DNA from 2 places in the Arthrobacter sp. NPDC057013 genome. Region 2 is predicted to be linked to the other one. Evidence: riboswitches for the same ligand, from Rfam matches in the RefSeq annotation. Region 2 holds a riboswitch; the other holds the start of a gene.
The links. A riboswitch is a leader RNA that binds a small molecule or an ion and turns the genes downstream of it on or off. The one in region 2 is predicted to bind S-adenosylmethionine.
Positions count from the first base shown of each region.

Region 1: another riboswitch for S-adenosylmethionine. It lies ahead of ACFTSA_RS10350 (aminotransferase class V-fold PLP-dependent enzyme); the one in region 2 lies ahead of ACFTSA_RS04430 (bifunctional o-acetylhomoserine/o-acetylserine sulfhydrylase).

Region 1 is NZ_JBHUSE010000006.1:48,918-56,090, forward strand. It holds gene ACFTSA_RS10325 (MFS transporter) at 1-1,200, shown strand, start outside; gene ACFTSA_RS10330 (fluoride efflux transporter FluC) at 1,187-1,552, opposite strand; gene ACFTSA_RS10335 (fluoride efflux transporter FluC) at 1,549-2,022, opposite strand; gene ACFTSA_RS10340 (metal-dependent transcriptional regulator) at 2,029-2,742, opposite strand; gene ACFTSA_RS10345 (class I SAM-dependent methyltransferase) at 2,753-3,547, opposite strand; gene ACFTSA_RS10350 (aminotransferase class V-fold PLP-dependent enzyme) at 3,648-5,066, opposite strand; SAM riboswitch class IV at 5,101-5,214, opposite strand; gene hisN (histidinol-phosphatase) at 5,396-6,208, opposite strand; gene ACFTSA_RS10360 (ribosome small subunit-dependent GTPase A) at 6,275-7,173, opposite strand, start outside.
Region 2 is NZ_JBHUSE010000002.1:83,193-90,365, forward strand. It holds gene ACFTSA_RS04430 (bifunctional o-acetylhomoserine/o-acetylserine sulfhydrylase) at 51-1,367, opposite strand; SAM riboswitch class IV at 1,410-1,526, opposite strand; gene ACFTSA_RS04435 (VOC family protein) at 1,655-2,293, shown strand; gene ACFTSA_RS04440 (CPBP family intramembrane glutamic endopeptidase) at 2,385-3,164, opposite strand; gene ACFTSA_RS04445 (histidine phosphatase family protein) at 3,252-3,932, shown strand; gene ACFTSA_RS04450 (DeoR/GlpR family DNA-binding transcription regulator) at 3,961-4,749, opposite strand; gene ACFTSA_RS04455 (amidohydrolase family protein) at 4,871-6,082, opposite strand; gene ACFTSA_RS04460 (NAD(P)/FAD-dependent oxidoreductase) at 6,094-7,173, opposite strand, start outside.

The sequences.
Region 1 (7,173 bases), on a different contig from region 2:
CTGGGCGCACTCATCCTGGCGGCCGGTTCGCTCTCAGACCATTTCGGACGGGTGCGTGTGCTGCAGTGGGGCCTGGGCGGGTTTGCCCTCACCTCGGTCCTCTGCGGTGCAGCATGGACCGCCGAAGTACTGGTGGTCAGCCGGGGGCTGCAGGGAGTGGCCGGTGCGCTCCTGGTGCCCAGCTCGCTGGCGCTGATCGTCAGCCACTTCGACAGCGGCAGACAAGGTGCGGCCATCGGGAAATGGTCGGCTTGGACAAGCGCCGCCGCCATCGTGGCCCCCTTGATCGGCGGGGTATCGGTGGACCTGCTCTCGTGGCGGGTCATCTTCTTCATCAACGTCCTGCCGGCGGTGGCCATCTGGCCCGTGCTGGCCCGGCTGCGGAAGGCCGACGGCGGCCCCGACGCTGCCGGCCGCATCGACATTGCGGGGGCTCTCCTTGCTGTCGTCGCGCTGGGCGGTCCGGTCTACGCCCTGATCGAGCAGGGGACTGCAGGCTGGGGCAGCCCGCAGGTCTGGCTGCCGCTGGCCGCCGGCGTTGCGGCCACGGTGCTTTTCCTTCGCCATGAATCGCGGACCGCCGCGCCGCTCCTGCCCTTGGGCATGTTCACGGTGCGGAACTTCGGCTGGGGCAACATCGCCACGGCCGCGATCTACGGCGGGTTCTCGCTCGGGTTCTTTGCGCTGGGCATCTACATCCAGCAGGTTGGCGGCATGAAGGCGACCACCGCCGGCCTGGCACTGCTGCCCTCGACGGTGATCCTGATGTTGCTGGCATCCGCCTTCGGCGGCCTCGCCGGCAAGTACGGGCCGCGGTGGTTCATGACCGCCGGGCCGGTGCTGTGTGCGTCCGGCTTCCTGCTCACCCTGTCCGTTGGCGGCTCCCTGAACTACTGGACCCAGGTCCTGCCCGGGCAGCTGGTCTTCGGCCTCGGCCTTTCCATGACCGTGGCACCGCTGACGGCAGCCATCCTGGGATCGGTCCCGGAGAGGCAGGCCGGCGTGGGTTCCGCGGTGAACAACGCGGTTTCGAGGATCGCCGGCCTGGTCTGCATCGCGTTTGCGGGCTTCATCGTCGGTCCGGAACTGACGACGCCGGGTCTGCACCGCGCGCTGTTGGCGACGGCTGCGCTGTTGCTGCTGGGAGCGGCCAGTTCCGCCGTCGGAATCCGCAACCCGGTGCCGGTTAGCCGCCGCTGACCGCGATTCCGGCCGCGGCCGCAGCCAACCCCAGCAGCAGGTTGGCGAGGATGTTGGCAGCGGCGGCGAGATAGCGCCGTTCACTGGCCAGCCGGACCGTGGCGGTGGTCCAGGAACTGAAAGTGGTGAGGCCGCCGGCGAACCCGGTGGCCAGGGCAGCGTGCCACTCGGGGCCGAACACCGCAGCGGCGCCGACGGACACGCCGATCACGAATGAGCCGGCCACATTGACCAGCAGTGTTGCCCAGGGCCAGTGGCGCCGCGGCGACGGGAAACCGGCGAGCCAGCCGTCCACGGCGAACCTGAGAAGGGCTCCGGCGATGCCAAACAAACCCACCAGAAGCGCCGTCACGGACGCCTCCCGCCGGTGCCGGGGAAAGCACTGGGATCCCCGAGCAGCTTGCCGGCCCGCCAGCCCGCGGCCGCCGCCGCGAGGCCCAGCAGCACGGACAGCCCCAGATAGAGGAGCGCGAGGCCGGGGACGCCACCGCGGGTCAGCTGGTCCGTGGAAAACACGACGGCGGAGAAGGTGGTGAATGAGCCCAGCACGCCCGGCCCGATGGCGGCACGGAGCCAGAACGCGGTGTGCGGCCGCGCGATCCAGATGGTGGTGAGGGCCGCCAGCACGAAGCTGCCTGCAATGTTGATGGAAAGCGTTGCCCACGGCAGGTCTCCCTGCCGGTCCGGAAACAGCAGTCCCAGCACGTAACGGAGTTCCGTGCCCAGCAGCCCGCCGGCCGCCACAGCGGCCCAGACCCGCCAGCCGTAGCCGGAGCCCGACCTGGAAGCTGTGCCGGTGCGGCCGGTGAGGGGAGCGCGCACCTGTGCCTACAGGCCGGCCATGCGGCAGCCGGGATGCGCCGAATCGCTGTGGATCCAGAGCGCAGCGGCCACTTCGTCGGCCAGGTCAACTTCCCGGCTGGTCCCGGGGGAACCGATCCGGACCACGAGCGCGCCACCGAAGGGCTTGCGGCCGCGCACCTCGACGTCGGCGTCCAGGCTGATCTTTTCCGCGGCAAGGTAGCGCAGCAGCTCGGGATTTTCGTCGCTGATCCGGGTGATCCTGCCGGTGTGGCCGTCGTCGAGCTCGATCATCCGGTGCGCGGACGGCATCCGGACCGTTCCGTCAGCCGCGGGGATGGGATCGCCGTGCGGGTCCCTGGACGGGTTGCCCAGCCGGGCTGCCAACCGCTCAATGAACGTGTCCGAGACCGCATGTTCCAGCTGCTCTGCCTCGTCGTGGACTTCGTCCCAGCTGTATCCGAGGTCCTTGACCAGGTATGTCTCAATCAGGCGGTGCCGCCGGACCATGGAGAGGGCAAGCCGGACGCCCTGGGGCGTGAGTGTGATGGCGCTGTACGGCTTGTGGAGGACCAGGCCCTGGTCCTTGAGCTTGCGCACCATTTCTGAGACGGAGGAGTTGGCCACCCCGAGGCGCTGTGCAAGCTGGGTTGAGGTGATGGGCTTCTCCTGCCATTCCGTGAAGGAATAGATGACCTTAACGTAGTCCTCGATCGAGGAGGAGGGCGTACTGGTCTTCACAGCTTCAAGCCTACCTGCTGCCGCCAGGGCGCTCAGCCCGAACGGCCCGCCAGGTCTGGGTGAGGTAGGGGAGCCGCAGCAGTTCGCCTTCGGCATGCCCGAGGTGCTCGTGCAGGTACCAGGACAGGTTGTGGGTCACCTTGGCGCGGGTGGCGTCGTTGGCCGCGAGGTAATAGCTGCGCGACTTGGCCAGTTCGAGGATGTCGTCCGGGGTGACAGGATCCTCCCACCGCGTCAGGTGGCTTTCCAGTGACGTGAATTCCGGGCCGATTTTGGGGCGGAAATCGGGTTTGTGGACGTCGCCGGCGTGCATGATGCGGGACAGCCGGTGCACCCACGGCACGGAGGTGTCCAGTTGGTTCCAGATGAGGCCCAGCACACCGCGGGGCTTGAGGATCCGCGCAATCTCGGTGCTGGCCAGCAGCGGGTCGCACCAGTGCCAGGCCTGGGCAACGCAGACGACGTCGAACGCGGCCCCGGGCAGTCCGGTCGCCTCCGCGGTCCCTTCCAGAATTTGGACACCGGGGTAGGCGCCGCTTGGAAAGACACGGCTGAGCTGTTCCAGCATGTCCACGGAAGGGTCCACCGCGCTGACGCTGAGCCCGCGTTCCACCAGAAGGGCCGTGAATTTACCGGTTCCGGCGCCGATGTCGGCGGCCGTGCTGGCCCCGGCCGGGATGAGCCAGTCCGCGGAATCGTCAGGGTAGCCGGGACGGACGCGGTGATAGTGTTCGCCGCCGTCCTGGAAGCTCTGCCCAAGCTCCCGCCGGCGCACGTGATGAAGTTTGGGACCGCCCCGTGCCACGCACAGTCTCCTTAGCCCGACGTCGAAAATTACCTTTCGAATTTACCGTACGGAGGCCGCTGGCAGGGGAGCCCGGGTGGCGCTTAGTCTTGGATGCCCGTCAGTCTTGGATGCAGGGCGCGGCGCCGGCAGTGCCTGGCGTGTTGGGTGCCCACTCGGGGTAGGTGCGGGTGTCGTTCGCCGGAACCCAGCGTCCGGCATCCACCACGTAGTCCCAGCCGAGGCCGGAGCGGCGGAGCTCCTCGATGCCGGCGAGCAGCCGCTGGGCGTCCTCGAGCCGTGATCCCACACCGAAGCTGGCGCGCAGGGAACCGGACGGCAGGCCGAGGCGCTTCAGCAGCGGGTGCGCGCAGAAGCGGCCGTCGCGCAGGCCCACGCCGTGTTCGGCCGACAGGTAAGCGGCCACGAGCCCGGCGTCGTAGCCCTCCACGGAGAAGTTGACCACGCCAATGGCATCGTCCGGGTCACTGTCCTCGAAGATCTGGTGGACGGTGACGCCGCCGATCCTGCGCAGCCCCTCGACGAGGAAGGACCGGATGGCAGCCTCATGGGCGTGCCAGCTCTGCGGATCCAGGGCAGCGATGACCTGGGTTGCCCGGGCCAGGGTGGCTGCGCCGAGCACGTTGGGTGAGCCGCCCTCGTGGCGGGCGGGGCCGGTGGCCCAGCTGACGCCGTCGAGCCTTGCCTCGCTGACCGCGCCGCCGCCCGCGAGATGGGGCGTGCCGGCGTCGAGCCAGTCGGGACGGCCGATGAGCACGCCGGCGCCGAAGGGGGCGTAGAGCTTGTGGCCGGAGAAGGCGAGGTAGTCGACGTCGTCCGCGGCGATGTTGACGCGGCGGTGCGGCGCGAGCTGAGCGGCGTCCACCACGATCCGTGCGCCGTATTCGTGGGCCAGTGCAGCGAGGCGCCGGATCGGAAGGATTTCGCCGGTGACGTTGGACGCGCCGGTCACGGCCAGGAGGCTGACATCGCCGTGCTCCAGCTCCGCACGCAGGCTGCTGATGGTGGCTTCCAGCGTTTCCGAGGCCACCACGCTGCGGTGCGGCACGCCCTGCCACGGCAGCAGGTTGGCGTGGTGCTCGATGTCCAGATACAGCACTTCACCGGTGTGGTGGTGGTCCTCCACCGGCAGGCAGCCGGCCAGGAGGTTGAGGGAGTCGGTGGTGTTCCGGGTGAAGATGACGGCGTCATCGGCGCGGCCGCCCACGAACTCCCGCACGATGTCGCGCGCGTTCTCGTACACGGAGGTGCTGATCTGCGAGGCGTAGCCGGCGCCCCGGTGCACGCTCGCGTAGTAGGGCAGGATCTCGTTGAGGTAGGCAGAGACCACGGACAGGGCGGGCGCGGAGGCGCCGTAGTCGAGGTTGGCGTAGCGGACGTGGCCGCCCTGGATCAGCGGAGCCTGGATTTCCGCGCCGGTGACGGCGGCCAGGGGACGGCCGGCGGCGGCGAATCGGCCGTCCAGCAGGGCCGCGTCCGCGGCAGAAGACTCGGTGGATGAAATGATCGCAGTCGTCATGGGACCTCACTGGGAAAGGACCCCACGTGACGGGGATCCGCGCTTGCCGGGTCCGTTCCGGATCGGCCTGGTCGTCACCCGGGGCACCCCACCGCGAATGGAGGGTTGCCGGCCAGCTAACCGGGGTTTAGCGCTGGCACTCGTGACCTGTTACGAGACTAAGACATCTGGCCGGCCGATGAAAAAGCCGCTCCGGAATGTTAAGTGGATTATTACGCAACCCGGATATCGGGCCTTCGGCCGAATAAACGACGGCGGCCGCCACCAAAAGGGGGCGACCGCCGTCGTAATATTCAGCACAATGGCGCCGGGCCGGCTCCGGGGTAGGGCTAGAGCAAATCGTCCAGCTGCGGGTTCAGCCGCTTCAGGACTTCCGAGTGCAGGATCGAGTTGGTGGCGAGGGCGTTGCCGCCGAACGGGCCATCCGTGCCTTCGAGGGAGGTGAAACGGCCCCCTGCCTCGGTCACGATCGGCACCAGCGCCGCCATGTCGTAGAGGTTCAGTTCCGGTTCGCAGGCGATGTCCACCGCGCCTTCGGCCACCATGCAGTAGGACCAGAAGTCGCCGAAGGCGCGGGTGCGCCACACATCCTCGGTGAGCTGCAGGAACTCGCCGAGGTTGCCGCGGTCCTTCCAGCCGCCGAGGCTGGAATAGGACAGCGAGGCGTCGGCGAGGCTGGACACATTGGATACCTTGAGCCGGGTGGCGGCGGCCAGGGAACGGCCCGAGTAGGCGCCGGCGCCCTTGGCGGCCCACCAGCGCTTGCCGAGCGCCGGGGCGCTGACCACGCCCACGACGGGTTCGCCCTCGTCGACGAGGGCGATCAATGTGGCCCACACCGGCACCCCGCGGACGAAGTTCTTGGTGCCGTCGATGGGGTCGATGATCCAGCGGCGGGAACCGTGGCCGGAACTTCCGAACTCCTCACCGAGCACGGCGTCACGGGGGCGGGAACGGGACAGCTGGCCGCGGATGGACTCCTCGGCGGCCTTGTCCGCATCGGTGACCGGCGTCAGATCAGGCTTCGTCTCGATCTTGAGGTCCAGCGCCTTGAACCGGCTCATGGTCTGGTCGTCCACGGAATCGGCCAGCACATGGGCCAGACGCAGGTCATCGTTGTACGTTGAAGCGGGTTGGGTCATGGTTCCAAACTACCCTCAAAGGCCCGGCGGGGCGGGGAGGCAGCCGCCGGGCTGCGCCACGGAAGGCTAGCCGACGCTGCCGAGTTCCTTGGTCTCCTGGCCCTCCGTGCGCGGGTCGGTGCCCAGCAGGCGGCGCAGGGACGCGAGCCTGGCCGCTCCCGTGGGGCCGGCGTTGCCAGCCGCGACCCAGGCATCCACGCCGCAGTTGACGGCGGCGGCGTCGTGCTTGCAGCCGCGTTCGCAGGCCTCGGTGCCCGGCTCAAGGTCGGGGAAGGAATGCAGGATCCGGTCCGGGTCCACGTGGGCCAGCCCGAAGGAACGGATGCCCGGCGTGTCGATGATCCAGCTCCCGGCGGGGGCGTCAGCGAGCTTGAGGGCGAGGGCCGACGACGACGTGTGCCGTCCGCGGCCCGTCACGGCGTTGACGCCGCCGGTGGCGCGTTCGGCGCCGGTCAGCGCGTTGACCATGGTGGATTTTCCGACGCCGGAATGGCCCAGCATCACTGTCACTTTGCCGTCCAGGTGGGCGCGGAGTTCGGACACGGCGGCCACGTCGAGCCGGGCGGAGAGGCCGTCGTCGGACCGGGCATCGATGCCGGACGCGTCGGAATCGGCGGTGCGGCTGATGATGACGGGGAAGTCGAGGTGCCGGTAGTTGCCCAGCAGCTCGGTGGGGTCCTTGACATCCGCCTTGGTGACAAGCAGCAGCGGTTCGATGCCGGCGTCGTAGGCCGCCACCAGTGCCCGGTCGATGAAGCCGGTGCGGGGTTCGGGGTTGGCGGCGGCGACCACCACCACCAACTGGTCCGCGTTGGCCACAACGGCGCGTTCCACCGGATCGGTGTCGTCGGCGCTGCGGCGCAGCAGGGTCTTGCGGTCCTGGATTTTCACGAGCCGGGCGAGGGTGTCCGGCGCGCCGGACACGTCGCCCACGAGGGACACGAAATCGCCGGCGACGACGGGGG
Region 2 (7,173 bases):
TGACTCCCGGCCCGTTCCCGGGCCGGGAGTTCCACCGGCGGCGGTCGGACTCAGGCGCCTTTCGCCGCCCGGAAACCGGCGTCGAGGTCGGCCAGGATGTCGTCGATGTGTTCCAGGCCCACGGACAGCCGGACCAGGCCGGGGGCCACCCCGGCCACGCTCTGCTGTTCCGGAGTCAGCTGGCTGTGCGTGGTCGACGCCGGGTGGATGACGAGGGAGCGGACGTCGCCGATGTTCGCCACGTGGGAGTGCAGTTCCAGGGCATCCACGAAGCGCTTGCCTGCCTCGGCCCCGCCTGCCACGGTGAACGACACCACCGCGCCGGTGCCCTTCGGCCCGTACTTCAGACCCCGCTCATACCAGGGGCTGGACGGCAGTCCGGCGTAGGCCACGGACTCCACATCGTCCCTGGCTTCCAGCCAGCTGGCGACGGCCACCGCATTGGCCACATGGCGTTCCACCCGCAGGCTCAGCGTTTCCAGGCCCTGCGCGATGAGGAAGGCATTGAACGGGGATACGGCGGAGCCCAGGTCGCGCAGCAGCTGGACCCGAGCCTTGAGAATGTAGGACAGGTTGGCCCCCAGTGCACCGTCTGCGCCGAGGTCGCGGGCGTAGACCAGGCCGTTGTAGGTGGGGTCCGGCGTGTTGAACCCGGGGAACCGCCCCGGATCCTTGCCGAAATCGAAGTTGCCTGAATCCACAATGACACCGGCGATGGCGGCCCCGTGCCCGCCCAGGTATTTGGTGGCCGAGTGCACCACGATGTCCGCGCCCCACTCAAGCGGCCTGATGAGGTAGGGCGTGGACAGGGTGTTGTCCACGATGAGCGGCACCCCGGCCTCGTGCGCGGTCCGGGAAACACCTTCGATGTCCAGGACGTCCTGGCGGGGGTTGGAGACCACCTCGGCAAAGAAGAGCTTGGTGTTCGGCTGCACGGCGTCGCGCCAGTGCTCCAGGTTGTCCGGGTCGGCCACGAAGGTCACGGACACGCCGAACTTCTTGAGGGTGTGTGCCAGCAGGTTGTAGGTGCCGCCGTAGAGGCTGGGACTGGCCACCACGTGGTCGCCGGCCTCGGCAATGTTGAGGATGGCGTACGTTTCCGCAGCCTGGCCGGAGCTCAGGAGCAGCGCGGCGAGCCCGCCCTCCAGGCTGGCGATCCGCTGCTCGACGGCGTCCTGGGTCGGGTTGCCGATCCGGGTGTAGATGGGCGCGATTTCGGCGAGCGCGAAGCGGTCCGCCGCGCTTTCGGCGCTGGGGAAGACGAACGACGTCGTCTGGTAGATCGGCAGCGACCGGGCACCGGTGGCGTTGTCCGGCACCTGGCCGGCGTGGATCTGGCGTGTTTCGAATGACCATGCGTTGGACATGCAGGCTCCTTTGCTCAAGGGGCATGTGCTGGTCCCGGCACAGGCCCGCGCTTGCCGCACGGCGGACGCCGCGCAGCCAGGTCTTCACCCGGGGCACCCCGCCGCGGTGGAGGGTTGCCGGCCAGCGAGCCGGGGCTTTCTTCGCTGGCGCTCATGACCTGCGATCAGTGTAGGAATGGCAGTATTACGCGCACAGCTTTGTGACGAAGTTCGTCAAAGTATGGACTTTTCGCGTGGTTAGGCAACCCTAAGCTGAGAGCCCCGTCACAAAGTGCCAAGATGAGGGCATGCGCATGGATCACGTCTCTTACGCCTGTGAACACGATGGCCTCGCGGCCACCACCGAACGTATCTCCTCTGCCCTCGGCGTCGAAGCCGTCAAAGGCGGAGTGCACCCCCGGTTTGGAACCCGGAACATGATTATTCCGCTGGCCGGCCACAAGTACCTCGAGGTTGTTGAGGTCCTGGACCACCCGGCGTCGGACAAGGCACCATTCGGCCAGGCCGTCCGGGCCCGGTCCGCGGCGGGCGGCGGCTGGATGGGCTGGTGCGTCGAAGTTGACGACCTGGCCCCCTTCGAGGAGCGCCTCGGCCGCTCCGCCGTCAACGGCAACCGCAAGTTCCCCGACGGCCGGGAGCTGGTCTGGAAGCAGATCGGCATCCTGGGCCTGATCGCGGACCCGCAGGTTCCGTACATGCTGAAGTGGGAAGGCGATCCGGGCCTGCACCCGTCCAACGCCTATGACAGCAATGTGAAGATGTCCAGCCTCACGATCGCGGGCTCCGCCGAGCGCGTGACCGAGTGGCTCGGCGAGCCGGTTGAACGGCCGCTGGAGGATGTCGCCGTGAACTGGGTGGCCCCGCACGGCACGCCGGGAATCCTCTCCGTCACGTTCGAAACCGCAGCCGGCGCCGTCACCATCTGACGCGCTTTCTGCCCTTCACTTCGGCCGCCATCAGCGGGTGCCAACGACGCCACCCGCCGATGGCGGCCGAATCACTTTTAAGGGCTGGTTGCTAGCCCAGGCCGACGGCTTTGCCGAACAGGCTGAACCCGACGAACGCGACAATGTCCAGCAGCGCATGCGCGATCACGAGCGGCATCACCCGGCGGGTCCTGGTGTAGACCCACGCGAAAACCACGCCCATGATGGCGTTTCCAATGAACGGTCCGAACCCCTGGTACAGGTGGTAGCTGCCGCGAAGCATCGAGGACACAAAGATCGCCAGGGGCATGGACCAGCCGAATTTGCCGAACCGGTCCAGCAGGTAGCCCACCACAATGACTTCCTCAACGATCCCGTGGCGCACCGCGGAAAGAATCAGGACTGGTACGGTCCACCAGTAGGCATCCAGGCCGCTGGGGATGATCGCCGTCGTGATGCCCAGGGCGCGCCCCGCCGCGTAAAGGCCCAGCGACGGGATGCCGATCAGGGCGGCCAGCCCGAGCCCCTGCAGCAGGTCCCTGCCCGGCCGGGCGAAGTTGAATCCCAGCTTCCGGAACGCCGAGCCGGAGTCGTGCCCGGTCCCGGGCCTCGCCTGGCGCTGGTCGGTCAGGAAGTAGATGACCAGCAGGACCGGCACCAGGGCGAAAATGATGTCCAGCAGCTGGTAGGTCAGGTCGAAATACTCGCGGGTGCTTTGTGACCTGTTCAGCGTGGACGTCCCCTGAGCCAGGGGTGCCCGGGTCATCTTCTCCAGCAGCTGCACCACGGAGTAGACGGCGGACTGCCCCAGCGACAGGCCCAGGACAATCCATACTTCGAACCGCAGCCGGCGGCGGGAGGGAACCAACATGTTCCTATCTTGCCTGCAGCTGCTGGTACTTTCCTGTCAGCCCGCCGGTTCCTGTCCGGCGGCAGGCTGACCCTATGCTGGGGAACTATGAGCGCTCCCGGGAAAATCATCATGATCCGGCACGGCCAGTCCGCGGCCAACGCGGACACTTCCATCTACAACAGGGTGCCCGACTACCGGATTCCGCTGACGGAGCTGGGCCTGGAGCAGGCGAAGGCCGCCGGGGAGCGCATCCGCCGCGAGCTGGACGGCCGGCAGGTGAGCGTCTACGTGTCGCCGTACCTGCGTGCTTACCAGACGCTGGAAGCACTGAACCTCGGCTCGTTGACGGAGCGGGTGATTGAGGAGCCGCGGCTGCGCGAGCAGGACTGGGCCAACTTCCAGATTTCGGGCGACATCGAGGACCAGAAGGAACTCCGCAACGCCTACGGCCACTTCTTCTACCGTTTCCGGGAGGGCGAGTCGGGCTCCGACGTGTACGACCGGATCTCCTCGTTCATGGAAACCCTGTACCGGCACTGGTCCAAGCCGGACTACTCCCCCAACGCCCTGCTGGTGACCCACGGCCTGACGATGCGTCTGTTCTGCATGCGCTGGTTCCACTGGTCAGTGGAGTACTTCGAGTCGCTGAACAACCCGGAGAACGCTGAAGTCCGTATGCTCGTTCAAAACAGCCTGGGCAAGTACGAGCTCGACGCCCCCTTCACCCAGTGGGTGGACCGCAGGGTGGATGAAACCGTGCTGGACGCCCCGCCGGTAATCTTCTAGGGGACGCTGTCTTCGTTCCCGCCGGGCGTCAGGCGCCGGCCACGATCACTTCGGTGCCACGCGCTTCGAATGCGGCCTTGTCCGCCGCCGAAATGCCCGAGTCGGTGATGAGCCGGGTGAAGTTGTAGCCGTCCATCGTGGCGAACGCACGGCGGCCAACCTTGGAGGAATCCGCGATCACGTAGGAGACGCTGGCGCGGCTGGCCAGCAGGGCGTTAACAGTCGCCTCGGCCTCGCCGGTGTTGGTGGGCCCCACTTCGGCGTCGATGCCGTTGACCCCGATGAAGGCGATGTCCAGCACCACCTTCTGCATGATGATGTCCGTGTACGGGCCCACGAGCTCGTAGGACCTGGTGTTGAGGATGCCGCCTGTCACCATCACCTTGATGTTGGGGCGGACGGCAAGCTGCGAGGCGATGTTGATGGCGTTGGTGACCACCGTGAGGGTGGGCTGGTTCGACGGCGAGTTGAGGTCCTCGCGGGTGGCAAGGATCTGCGCCAGGGCGGTACTGGTGGTGCCGCCGCACAGCCCGATCACCATGCCCGGGGCGATGAGTGCCGAGGCGGCGAGTGCGATTTCCTGTTTGGCCACGGCATGGTCGTCCCGGTTGTACCTGCCGGGAAGGTCGTAGGCCAGGGCACCGGTGGTGGCACCGCCGCGGGTCCGCGTCAGCAGACGCCGCTTCGCCAGGCTGTCCAGGTCACGCCGCGCGGTTGCCGGCGATACGCCGAGCCGGGTGACGATCTCCTCGACTTCCACCTGGCCGGCCTCGGCCAGGAGATCAAGGATGGCCGTCAGTCGGTCGGTGCGGGTCATGCAGGGCCTTTCACGATCCTAAAACGTCACGAAAAATGACGCTTTTTGATTGTATCAGACCCCTAATGATCATTTTGCGTCACTGCGTGCATTGTAAGGCAGGGGGATGGCCCGCCTGACACTACCGTGCGCGCACCCCCGCGCGCCAAACCGCGTGCGTGAGCGGCATGCCGGGCCGGTAGGCCAGGTGGGTGGCGGACGGGGCGTTGAGGACGTGCAGGTCTGCCCGGTGTCCGACGGCGATGGAGCCCACCGCCCGTTCGCCGTCGACGTCGTTCCCGGACTCGCGCTGCAGCGCCAGGGCGCCGCCGTACGTTGCCGCCCGGACGGCCTCGTGGACGCTCAGGCCCATTTGCAGGACTGCGGTGGTGACGCAGTACGCCATGGAACTCGTATAGGACGTGCCGGGGTTGCAGTTGGACGCGAGCGCCACGGGAACGCCGGCGTCCAGCAGCTGCCGGCCGGGCGCCAGCGGCTGGCGGGTGGAGAGGTCGCACGCCGGGAGGCAGGTGGCCACGGTCCCCCGCGTGCCCGTCCCTGCTGCGGCGTCCCAGCCGGACCAGCCGGCGGCGAGGCTGGCAACGTCCTGGCCGGAAAGGTAGTTGACGTGGTCCACGCTCGCTGCGCCGAACTCCACCGCGAGGCTGACACCGGCGCCGTGCCCCAGCTGGTTGCCGTGGACCCGCAGCCCCAGCCCGGCATCGCGGCAGGCCTGCAGCACGGCACGGGACTGTTCCTCGGAAAAGGCTCCCTTTTCGCAGAACACGTCGGCCCAGCGGGCGTACGGAAGCACAGCCTCCAGCATCGGGCCGCAGGCGAGCTTGGTGTACTCATCCGCATCAATGCCGGCCGGCACCAGGTGCGCGCCGAGGTAAGTGACCTCGTCCGCGACGGTCGAGGCGATGCGTGCGCTCCTGGCCTCCTGCTCGACGTCCAGGCCGTAGCCGGTTTTCGTTTCCAGGTAGGTCGTGCCCTGGGACACGGCCTCGGCCACGCGGCCCTGCGCGAGCCGCGTGAGGTCGTAGTCGCCGGTGTTCCTGGTGGCTTCGGTGGTGACGGCGATGCCGCCGGCGCTGTACTCCTCCCCTGCCATACGCGCCTCGAATTCGGCGGTCCGGTCCCCGGCGAAGATCAGGTGAGTGTGGGAGTCCACCCAGCCGGGGAGCACGGCCCGGCCGTCCGCGTCCACGGCGTCGTCGGCCGCCGGGGCATCCGATGCCTGGCCGATCCACGAGATCCGTTCGCCCTCGATCACCACTGCCGCGTCCTTGAGGACACGGTGCTCCGCGTCCTGGGTCATCAGTTCGGCGATGTTGGTGATCAGAGTGCTCATGGATCCATTCTTCAGCGCCGGATGGACCAGCGCGTCGCAGCCAGCGCATCCGCTGTCCGGGATACCGGACCGGTGCCGGCGCCTTGCCCGGAACCGCCCTCGGGCCCCGCCAGGATCTGGGCCGCAGCCAATTCAGCGATGCCGGACGACGTCTGGAACCCGTAGCCGCCCTGGCCGGCAAGCCAGTAGAAGCCGCGGGCCTCGGCGTCGAACCCTACTACCGGGACGCCGTCGGCCGCCTCGGTGCGCAGTCCGGTCCAGGCCGTCCGGACGGGTCCGATGCCCAGCGTCGTCAGCATGTTCAGCCGGGAGATGAGCCGCTCCACGTCCCCGGGACGCGGACGTGCGTCCTCCGCCGGGCTGGCGACATGCTCCGACGGCGAGATCAGCACATCGCCGCCTTCCCGGCGGAAGTAGAAGGAGTCGTCGGCGGCGGCCACCATGGGGCTGCCGTCCGGCAGCGGATGGTCGACGCCGACAATCGCCGCCGTGCGGCGGTACGGCTGCAGGCCGATCTTCTCGACGCCGCTCAGCACCGCCAGCTCGTCGGCCCAGGCGCCGGCGGCGTTGACCAGAACGCCGGCCGAGAAGCCTTCCTGCCCGGCGCCGATTTCCCAGCCCGATCCCAGCCGCTGGGCCGAGTGGACGCGGGCGCCGGTGATGATGTCCACGCCTGCAGCTTCGGCACGCGCCCGGTGCCTTTCCAGCAGCACCGGGGCGTCGCACCCGAAGGACCCGGTGTCCAGGCCGGCGGCGGAGAAGGAGTCGGGCTTCAAAGCCGGGCACAGCCCAAGCGCTTGGTCATGGCTGATCAGGCGCATCTCGCCGCTGGCCTCGGCCCGCACCGTTTCGTCGTCCCCGATGAGCAGAAAGTTGCGCGGTGACAGGACGGGCCGGGGCTGTCCGGCGTCGTCCGCCGCGATCAGCTCCAGGGTGCGGACGGTAAGTTCCTGCACCACCGGCGGGCCGTAGCTGGGTATCAGCTGCCGGGCTGAGCGGGAGGACGTGTGGTAGGCCAACTGCTGCTCCGCCTCCACGAGGGCAGCGGTGCATTTGCCGGCCAACGCGGAGGCAAGGGACAGCCCGGCGAT